3 regions of the Streptomyces sp. NPDC056452 genome follow, and region 1 is predicted to be linked to each of the others. Evidence: predicted binding sites of a transcription regulator. Region 1 holds the regulator's gene; each other region holds the start of a gene.

The links. Region 1 encodes HspR, which represses chaperone genes until heat shock. Its sites were predicted from a motif close to TTGAGNNNNNNNNNCTCAA; they were not measured.
Region 2: lon (endopeptidase La) is a predicted target of HspR. The motif match lies at 1,795-1,813, and genes of this name have one in related genera.
Region 3: dnaK (molecular chaperone DnaK) is a predicted target of HspR. The motif match lies at 2,071-2,089, and genes of this name have one in related genera.

Annotation. Positions count from the first base shown of each region.
Region 1 is NZ_JBHTRI010000039.1:278-3,552, reverse strand. It holds gene ACFQ6X_RS30150 (helix-turn-helix transcriptional regulator) at 1-646, shown strand, start outside; gene ACFQ6X_RS30145 (LuxR C-terminal-related transcriptional regulator) at 732-1,751, shown strand; gene ACFQ6X_RS30140 (heat shock protein transcriptional repressor HspR) at 1,782-2,228, opposite strand; gene dnaJ (molecular chaperone DnaJ) at 2,230-3,275, opposite strand, start outside.
Region 2 is NZ_JBHTRI010000037.1:33,053-36,327, reverse strand. It holds gene ACFQ6X_RS29535 (response regulator transcription factor) at 1-598, opposite strand, end outside; gene ACFQ6X_RS29530 (spermidine synthase) at 830-1,513, opposite strand; gene lon (endopeptidase La) at 1,836-3,275, shown strand, end outside.
Region 3 is NZ_JBHTRI010000002.1:323,416-326,690, forward strand. It holds gene ACFQ6X_RS03820 ((Fe-S)-binding protein) at 1-1,074, opposite strand, end outside; gene ACFQ6X_RS03825 (sugar transferase) at 1,149-1,823, opposite strand; gene dnaK (molecular chaperone DnaK) at 2,112-3,275, shown strand, end outside.

The sequences.
Region 1 (3,275 bases):
CACCGTCCTTGAAGGCGCCAACCGGATCAACGCGGCACTGGACCTCGCCACGGCCGAGTGCCGGACCGAGGTCCTTACCGTCCAGCCGGGGGGCGGCCGGAGCGAGGACCGCCTCATCGAGGCCCTGGAGCGGGGCCTGTCCGTCGTGGACCGCGGTGTTCGCATCCGCACGCTCTACCAGCACACCGTGCGGCACAGCCCCGCCACCCTGGCGTACGCCGAACGCATAGCGGACGAGAACGTGGAGATCCGCACGCTCGAGGAACTCATCGAGCGCTTGATCATCTTCGACCGCACGGTCGCGTTCATCCCCGCCACCGACGACCGCCAAGTCGCCCTGGAACTCAGGCATACGGGACTGGTCGAGTACCTGGCCAAGGTCTTCGAACAGCTCTGGACCCGGGCGGCTCCCCTGCTGGAGGAAGTCAAGTACAACCCGACGACGCTCGGCATCAGTGGAGTTCAGCATGCAATAGCCCAACTCCTCGTCGAGGGACACGTCGACGACTCGATTGCGCGTCGTCTCGGCATGAATGTCCGCACCTGCCGCGCACATGTGGCCAAACTGAACGCCGCGCTCGGCAGCAACAGCCGCGCCCAACTCGGCTATCTGATCGCACAGTCAGGGATCCTGGATCAGGAGTGATCCGCTCCCGGCGCACCACCATTCCCCCGGAGCCGGACTTCCGCCACCGTCATCTTGTTGCAGTGCAGAAAAATGAGGGCCCCAAATCGACGTGGAAAAGGCAAAACCGACCCATTCGCATGGGAACCGAGAGCTGTGCGACCCGGCGATACGCCTGTACAAGGAAGCGCTGCGCGCGGGACGCCTCCCCCGCGCCGACCTGGACTCCGCTCCGTGCCTGCTGGAGATGGTCCTCGTCCAGCCCGATCCGGCCGACGACGCGTGGCTTCGTCCGGTCCCGCCGTCCGCCGCCCTGGCCCACCTGCTGCAGCCGATCACCAGGGAGATAGACGAGCGGATCCGGCTGACCTCCGCACTGTCCGGGGCGCTGGCGCCGCTGATGGCCGTCGCCGACGAGGACCCCAACCACGCGATCACCGTGCTCGAAGGCCGGTCGCTGATCATCTCCGTGCTCCGGGAGGCATCCACCCATGCCAAGGAGGAGGTCCTGACGGCGCAGCCGGGGGGCAACAGGCTCACGCACAACATGCGGCAGGGGCTGGAGAACGCCCGCTCCGCGATCGCCTCGGGAGCCCGTCTGAAGCACATCTACCAGCACCCCGCACGCTACAGCCCAGGGCTCAAGGACTATGTGGCGGAGATACCGCCCGACCGCCTCCAGGTGCGCACCGTCGAGCAGACCGTCGAACGCCTCATCATCTTCGACCGCGCCGTGGCCTACATCCCTGCCACTCCCACACGGGAGACAGCACTGGAAATCCGCCATCCCGCCCTCGTCACCTATCTCACCCAGGTCTACGAGGTCCTCTGGGCGCAGGCCACCCCCCTCACCCAGCAGCTCCCCGCAACCGTCCCCGGCGCCCCCGTCACCGCCGTCCAGCAGAGCGTCGCCCGACTGCTGGCCGAGGGCCACGTCGACGACGTGGTGGCCCGCAAACTGGGCATCAGCGTCCGCACCTGCCGCTCCCACATCTCCAAGCTCATGCAGACGCTCGACGCCCGCAGCCGGACCCACCTGGGAGCGCTCATCGTCCGGTCCGGCATCGCCGAGGCCGGCACCGGGACAGCACAGAGGCCCGCCCCTGGGGCCATGAACGGGTCATGACGCCCTGGGGCGGGCCTCTTCAGCCGGTCTTCAGTCCTTCGGCCTCTTGGGCCGCCAGACGACCAGCGCGCTGGTCTGCTGCACGTCCTGGTACGGCACCAGGTCGCGCCGGTACGAGGCGTGCACCTGGGCCTCGCGCTGCTGCATCGCCACGGCCGCGCCGTCCACCGCCGCGGAGAGCTCGGCGACGCGCTGCTGGAGCGCGGCGACCTGGTTCTCCAGCTCGATGATGCGCTTGATGCCCGCCAGGTTGATGCCCTCGTCCTGCGACAGCTGCTGCACCGTGCGCAGCAGCTCGATGTCGCGGGCCGAGTAGCGCCTTCCGCGTCCGGCCGTACGGTCCGGCGAGACCAGGCCGAGGCGGTCGTACTGGCGCAGCGTCTGCGGATGCAGGCCCGAGAGCTGGGCCGCGATCGAGATCACGTACACCGGTGATTCATCGGTCAGCTGGTACGGATTGCGTCGACGGCCGTCCATCTCAAGCTCCCTTCGCAGCCTGGAACAGCTCCGCCCGCGGGTCCTCCCCCGCGGTCGCCTTCCGGTAGGCCTCCAGCGCTTCCTGCGCCTCTGCGCCGAGGTCTGTGGGCACGGACACCTCGACGGTGACCAGGAGGTCGCCACGGGTGCCGTCCTTGCGCACGGCACCCTTGCCGCGGGCCCGCATCGTACGCCCGTTGGGGGTTCCTGCCGGGAGTTTCAGGGTGACCGGAGGCCCGCCGAGCGTGGGGACCTTCACCTCCCCGCCGAGTGCCGCCTCCACGAAGGTGACGGGCACGGTGACGGTGAGGTTGTCGCCCTTGCGGCCGAAGACCGGGTGGGCGTCGACATGGACGACGACGTAGAGGTCGCCGGCCGGGCCGCCGCGCTCGCCCGGGCTGCCCTTGCCGCGCAGCCGGATCCGCTGGCCGTCCAGCACGCCCGCCGGGATCCGCACCTGCATGGTGCGGGCCGACTTCGCCCGGCCACTGCCCTTGCAGACCTCGCAGGGGTCCTGGGCGATGAGGCCCCGGCCCTTGCAGTCCACACAGGGATCGGTGAGCGAGAATCCGCCGCCGCTGCCGCGTGACACCTGGCCGGTGCCGACGCAGGTCGGGCAGACCCTCGGGGTGCCGTTCCTGTCGCCCGTACCCGAACACGCCTTGCAGGGCGCCTGGCTGGACATCCGCAGCGGGACCGTGGCCCCGTCGACGGCCTCGGTGAAGCTGAGCGTCACCTCGGACTCGATGTCCTGGCCGCGGCGCGGCTGGACACGGGTGCCCGCACCGCCCCGGTTGAACAGTCCGCCGAAGACGTCGCCCAGGCCGCCGCCACCGCCGAACCCGCCGGCACCGCCGCCCTGGCCCGCGCCCGGGGCGCCCCCGAAGAGGTCGCCCAGGTCGAAGTTGAAGTTGCCCCCCGCGCCGCCGGGACCCGCCCGGAAGCCTCCGTTGCCGAAGAGGGCGCGCGCCTCGTCGTACTCCTTGCGCTTCTTGGGGTCACCGAGGATGTCGTTCGCCTCGGAGATCTCCTTGAAGCGCTCCTCCG
Region 2 (3,275 bases), on a different contig from region 1:
CCAGCAGCTGTTCCCGGGAGAGCACCGCGCGCGGTGTGTTGGCCAGGCAGACCAGCAGGTCGAACTCGGTCGGCGTCAGGTGGACGTCGTCGGCGCGCACCCGGACACGGCGCTGCGCGTGGTCGATCTCCAGCTCGCCGAGGCGCAGGATGCCGCTGCGCGGGGTGACGGCGGCCAGCGCGGCCCGCTCCACCCGCCGCAGCAGGACGTGCACCCGCGCCGCCAGCTCACGCATGGAGAACGGCTTGGTCATGTAGTCGTCGGCGCCGACCCCGAGCCCGACCAGCATGTCTGTCTCGTCGTCGCGTGCGGTGAGCATCAGCACCGGCACGGGGCGCTGGGCCTGCACACGGCGGCAGACCTCCAGGCCGTCGAAGCCGGGAAGCATGATGTCGAGCACCATCAGATCGGGCTGCCAGGCCTCGGCCGCATCCACGGCCGCAGGCCCGTCCAGTGCGGTCTGCACCAGAAAGCCCTCGGCCCGCAGACGGGCGGAAATGGCGTCGACGATTGTCGCGTCGTCCTCGACCACCAGAACCCGGCGCTGAGCCCCGGGGGTGGCCGCGACGCCGTTGTGGGTGGTGTGTGTCTGTTCCATCGCCCCGCCCCTGCCCGTTCTCGCGGAGGCCATTCCCCCGGAGGCACGGTTATCGCTTGTGGATTTCGTGGGTGATCCCTTGTGCCGGTCAGAGCGTAAAGGCAGAAGACGGCTCCCGGCTACGCAGGGTGTTGACCGAGGTGAAGGTGTTACCTCCGCGGGAGAGGCGGATCGTCGGCCTTGTGCCGCTTGGCCCGTGGGATACCGGGGCTGTGGATACCGGGTGGGGGTTCAGACACTCCGGAGTGCGAGATGGACCACGTCGGGCACACCTCGGGCAACGGCTACTTCTTCGGTCCGTACCGCGTGGAATCCGGCATTCCGCAAGGCTTTCTCGAAGTCCGCGGACGGCTGTGCGGACCACACGGCAAGGACTCCGCCGGGCGTCAGACGGGCCAGGCAGGCCGCGAGACCGGCCGGTGAGTAGAGGCTTCCGTTGTCCTCCGTGACGGTCCAGTCGGGGCCGTTGTCGATGTCCAGGCACAACGCGTCGTAACGCTCCGTGGTCGTACGGAGGTGCTCGACGAGGTCCGTACGGAGGATCTCGGTCCGCGGATCGGCGAGGGCGGCACCCGAGATCCGGTCGAGGGGCCCCTCCAGGTGCCAGTCCACGATCGCCTGCTCCCGCTCGACCACCACGATCCGGCCCCACCGCTCGCCGGCCGCCGCGCGAACCAGCGAGAAGCCGACGCCGAGCCCGCCGATGAGCACGGCGGGGTCCGGCCGCCCGTCGGGCAGCGCGTCGAGCGCCGCGTCGATCAGCAGCCGCTCGGAGCGCCCGTCGGAGGTGTCCATGAGGAAGCAGCCGTTGGCGATGATCTCGAAGTCGTCGCCGCGCTCGCGCAGGACGACTTCACCGTACGGTCCTTCGCGCCGGTCGAGAGTGACGGGGCGGTGGGCGTCTGTGACGGACATGGGGGCGGTCTCCGGTCGGCGGTGGGGCGGTCGGCCGGTTCATCATCCCCACGCGCCGCGGTCGGGACCAGTCGATTTCCGCAGTGTCACCCTCCCGTCCGAGCGGCGGCGGCGTTCGATTCCGCGGCCCGCCGGCAGCCCGTCGGGAATGGCCGGGCCACGCGGAATGCTGCCGTAGGGGCAGGCGCCGCACGGTCTGCGCGACTCGGGGCGGGGGCAGGGTTCCAGAGTGATCGCTGAGAGCGAACGCAGGGTGGGGAACATTCGGCAGCTCAGGAGCATTGAGTCCACATAACTCAACTTGCCTGCCGAAGGGGAGATCATGACTGCTGAGTCCAATGCGTCCCAGGCGTTCACGCCGATCGACCTGCCCGTGCTGCCGCTCGACGACGAGGTCGTGCTTCCCGGAATGGTGGTTCCGCTCGATCTGTCGGATGCGGAAGTCCGTGCCGCCGTCGAGGCGGCCCAGGCCGTCGCGCGTCCCGGCGGGGGCAAGCCCGAGGTGCTGCTCGTCCCCCGCATCGACGGGAACTACACAGGGACCGGTGTCCTCGGAACCGTCGAGCAGGTCGGACGGCTCTCGGACGGGGACCCTGGCGCACTCATCCGCGCCCGTGACCGGGTACGGATCGGTGCCGGGACCAGCGGGCCCGGCGGGGCGCTGTGGGTGGAGGGCACACGGATCGACGTGTCCCTGCCCGATCCCCTGCCCGGCTCCGCCGCCGAACTCGCCAAGGAGTACAAGGCGCTCGCCACCAGCTGGCTGAAGAAGCGCGGCGCCTGGCAGGTCGTGGACCGGGTGCAGCAGATCGAGGACATCTCGGCGCTCGCCGACAATTCCGGTTACTCGCCCTTCCTCACCACCGCCCAGAAGGTCCAGCTGCTGGAGACCGTGGACGCGGTCGCCCGGCTCAAGCTCGCCGTCCAGTGGCTCGGCGAGCACCTCGCCGAACAGGACGTCGCCGAATCCATCGCCAAGGACGTCCAGGAGGGCGTCGACAAGCAGCAGCGTGAATTCCTGCTGCGGCGCCAGCTCGACGCCGTGCGCAAGGAGCTCTCCGAGCTCAACGGTGATCCGGAGGACGAGTCCGACGACTACCGGGCGCGCGTCGAGGCCGCCGAACTGCCCGCGAACGTCCGTGAGGCCGCCCTCAAGGAGGTCGAGAAGCTGGAGCGCGCGTCCGACCAGAGCCCCGAGGGCTCCTGGATCCGCACCTGGCTGGACACCGTCCTGGAACTGCCGTGGACCGAGCGGACCGAGGACGCGTACGACATCAGGGGCGCCCAGGAGATCCTGGACGCGGAGCACGCCGGCCTGCAGGACGTGAAGGAGCGCATCACCGAGTACCTCGCGGTGCGCAAGCGGCGTGCCGACCGCGGGCTCGGTGTGGTCGGCGGGCGGCGCGGCGGTGCCGTGCTGGCGCTGGTCGGTCCGCCCGGGGTGGGCAAGACCTCGCTCGGTGAGTCCGTGGCGCACGCCATGGGCCGCAAGTTCGTCCGCGTCGCACTCGGCGGTGTCCGGGACGAGGCGGAGATCCGCGGCCACCGGCGTACGTACGTCGGCGCGCTCCCGGGACGTATCGTCCGCGCCATCAAGGAGGCCGGCTCGATGAACCCGGTCGTCCTGCTCGACGAGATCGACAAGGTCGGCTCGGACTTCCGGGGCGACCCGGCCGCCGCCCTGCTCGAGGTGCTCGACCCGGCGCAGAACCACACCTTCCGCGACCACTACCTGGAGGTCGAGCTCGACCTCAGCGACGTG
Region 3 (3,275 bases), on a different contig from region 1:
CTCCTCGGTGGCCTTCTCGTTGCCCTCCATGTCCTTGCCGCCGCCGGCCAGCAGGTACGGGGCCTTGGCGTGCGAGTGGTCGCGCAGGGACATGATCAGGAGCTTCGGGGAGAGTGGCTTGCCCGTGTTCCAGGCGGGGCACTGCGACTGGCAGCGACCGCACTCGGTGCACGTGGAGAAGTCGAGGATGCCCTTCCAGGAGAACTGCTCGACCTGGGAGACACCGAAGACGTCGTCCTCGCCCGGGTCCTCGAAGTCGATCTCCTTGCCGCCCGAGGTCATCGGCAGGAGCGCGCCGAGCGCGACCGCGCCGTCGGCGTTCCGCTTGAACCAGATGTTCGGGAAGCCGAGGAAGCGGTGCCAGGCGACACCCATGTTGGTGTTGAGCGAGACCGTGATCATCCAGGTGAAGGACGTGACGATCTTGAGCGCCGCGACGGCGTAGGTGATGTATTGGAGCGTGCCGAGGCTCAGCCCGTCGAAGGCGGCGACCAGCGGGTACGAGGCGAAGAAGCCGGGCTCCCAGCTGGTCACGTGGTGCTGGGCACCCTCCAGGCCGCGCAGCGTCATGATGCAGAGGCCGACGATGAGGATGACGGCCTCGACGAAGTACGCCTGGCCGGTCTTCGAGCCCGTGAAGCGGGACTTGCGGCCCGCGTTGCCCGGCCTGCTCAGCTGCCGGATCACGATCAGGGTCACGATGCCGAGGACCGTCATCAGACCGAGGAACTCGGTGAAGATCTCGTACGGCAGCCAGTCGCCGATGAACGGGATCAGCCAGTCGGCCTGGAAGAGCTGGCCGAAGGCGTTGACGATCGTGAGCAGCAGCGAGAAGAACCCCACCGCCACGAACCAGTGCGCGAAGCCGACGATGCCCCAGCGGTTCATGCGGGTGTGGCCGAGGAACTCCTTGACCAGCGTGATGGTGCGCTGTGTGGGATCACCCGTGCGGGTGCCCGCGGGCACGGGCTGACCGAGTCGCACATAGCGGTAGATCTGCGCGATGGCGCGGCCGAAGAGTGCGACGGCCACCACCGTGATGACCAGCGACACGATGATCGCGGCGAGTTGCATTTTGGGGGCTCCTCGGGCCTGCGAGGGTAGGATACTAAGCGGTAACTTAATGATTCTGTGCTGACACTATCCACTTATTCCGCAGTGCTGTAGCGGGGCAGGCGGTGATTTGTGTCGCTCAGGTGAGCCTTCCTCCGCCGGGCGGGCCCGTGGAGTGCCGTGCGCAGCTGGATGCGTGCGGATTGAGCCAGGATCGCCAGGTCGAGTCCTGTCCCATGATGCTCGGCGTAGTGCGCGTCCAGGAGGGCGGGTTCGTCCCAGGGCATTCCGGAACGTGCGCGCACCTGCGCCAGGCCGGTCAGGCCCGGCCGCAGCTCCTGCCGCCAGGTACGGCCCCCCGGTCCTCCGGCCGCCGGATCGCCGGGTGCGAGGGGCGCCGGGCCGACCAGGGAGAGCTCCCCGCGTACGACGTGCGGCAGCCGGGACAGCAGGTCGAGGCGGAGTCTGCGGGTGCGCAGGGAGCGCAGCTCGAAGGGCCGGCCGCCGAGGCCGGTCCGGATGTCGCGCCTCAGTACGCCTCCGGGGCGGCGGCCCGGCCGGAGCGCGAGGGTGAGTGCGCCGAGGGCGAGGGCCGGGGAGACGAGGGCCAGCAGGACCGAGCCGAGCACCAGATCCAGGCTCCGCTTGGCGGTCATGGCCGCCAGTCGCGCCGCCGTGAACCGGGCCGCGCGGGCCGCCGCCCGGGCCGCCGCGGCTGCGGCAGGGTGCGTCGTCCTTCTTCGTACCGCAGTCTGCTTCGCGTTCTGCATCGCACCTGCCCGGAATCCGTGACGTGCCGTTATGACCGTCTCGCTGCATTTTGTGACAGAACGATCCCACGATGCGATGGTGGGGCGGAGGTGCTTGGCGTGACGAGAGTGCCGGGTGTCGCGCTCGGCGGCAGGGTCGCGTTCTTGTGTGCATCAGATAAAAAGACCAGGTGGTGATGGGTCTGAGCACCTTAGTTGAGTCCAGGTGACTCAGGTCCTTTGACTCGGGGGCGGGTGTCATGCATCCTTGAGTCAGATCCACTCAAGTAGTCAGTTGGAGGAATCGAAATGGCACGTGCGGTCGGCATCGACCTGGGCACGACTAACTCCGTCGTGAGCGTTCTCGAAGGCGGCGAGCCCACCGTCATCACCAACGCCGAAGGCGCCAGGACCACGCCGTCCGTCGTCGCCTTCGCGAAGAACGGCGAGGTGCTCGTCGGCGAGGTCGCCAAGCGCCAGGCAGTCACGAACGTCGACAGGACGATCCGTTCGGTCAAGCGCCACATGGGCACTGACTGGAAGATCGAGCTCGACGGCAAGAACTTCAACCCGCAGCAGATGAGCGCCTTCATCCTGCAGAAGCTGAAGCGCGACGCCGAGGCGTACCTGGGCGAGAAGGTCACCGACGCGGTGATCACCGTCCCGGCGTACTTCAACGACTCCGAGCGCCAGGCGACGAAGGAGGCCGGCGAGATCGCGGGCCTGAACGTCCTGCGCATCGTCAACGAGCCGACGGCCGCCGCGCTGGCGTACGGGCTCGACAAGGACGACCAGACGATCCTCGTCTTCGACCTCGGTGGCGGCACCTTCGACGTGTCGCTCCTGGAGATCGGTGACGGCGTCGTCGAGGTGAAGGCCACCAACGGTGACAACCACCTCGGTGGTGACGACTGGGACCAGCGTGTCGTCGACTACCTGGTGAAGCAGTTCGCCAACGGGCACGGTGTGGACCTGTCCAAGGACAAGATGGCTCTCCAGCGTCTCCGCGAGGCCGCGGAGAAGGCGAAGATCGAGCTCTCGTCCTCGACCGAGACCACGATCAACCTGCCCTACATCACCGCTTCGGCCGAAGGCCCGCTGCACCTGGACGAGAAGCTCACGCGCTCGCAGTTCCAGCAGCTCACCGCGGACCTCCTGGACCGCTGCAAGAACCCGTTCCACAACGTCATCAAGGACGCGGGCATCCAGCTCTCCGAGATCGACCACGTCGTTCTCGTCGGTGGATCGACCCGTATGCCGGCCGTCGCCGAGCTCGTCAAGGAGCTCACGGGCGGTCAGGACGCCAACAAGGGTGTGAACCCGGACGAGGTCGTCGCCATCGGCGCCTCGCTCCAGGCCGGTGTCCTCAAGGGTGAGGTCAAGGACGTCCTGCTCCTCGACGTGACCCCGCTGTCCCTCGGTATCGAGACCAAGGGAGGGATCATGACCAAGCTCATCGAGCGCAACACCACG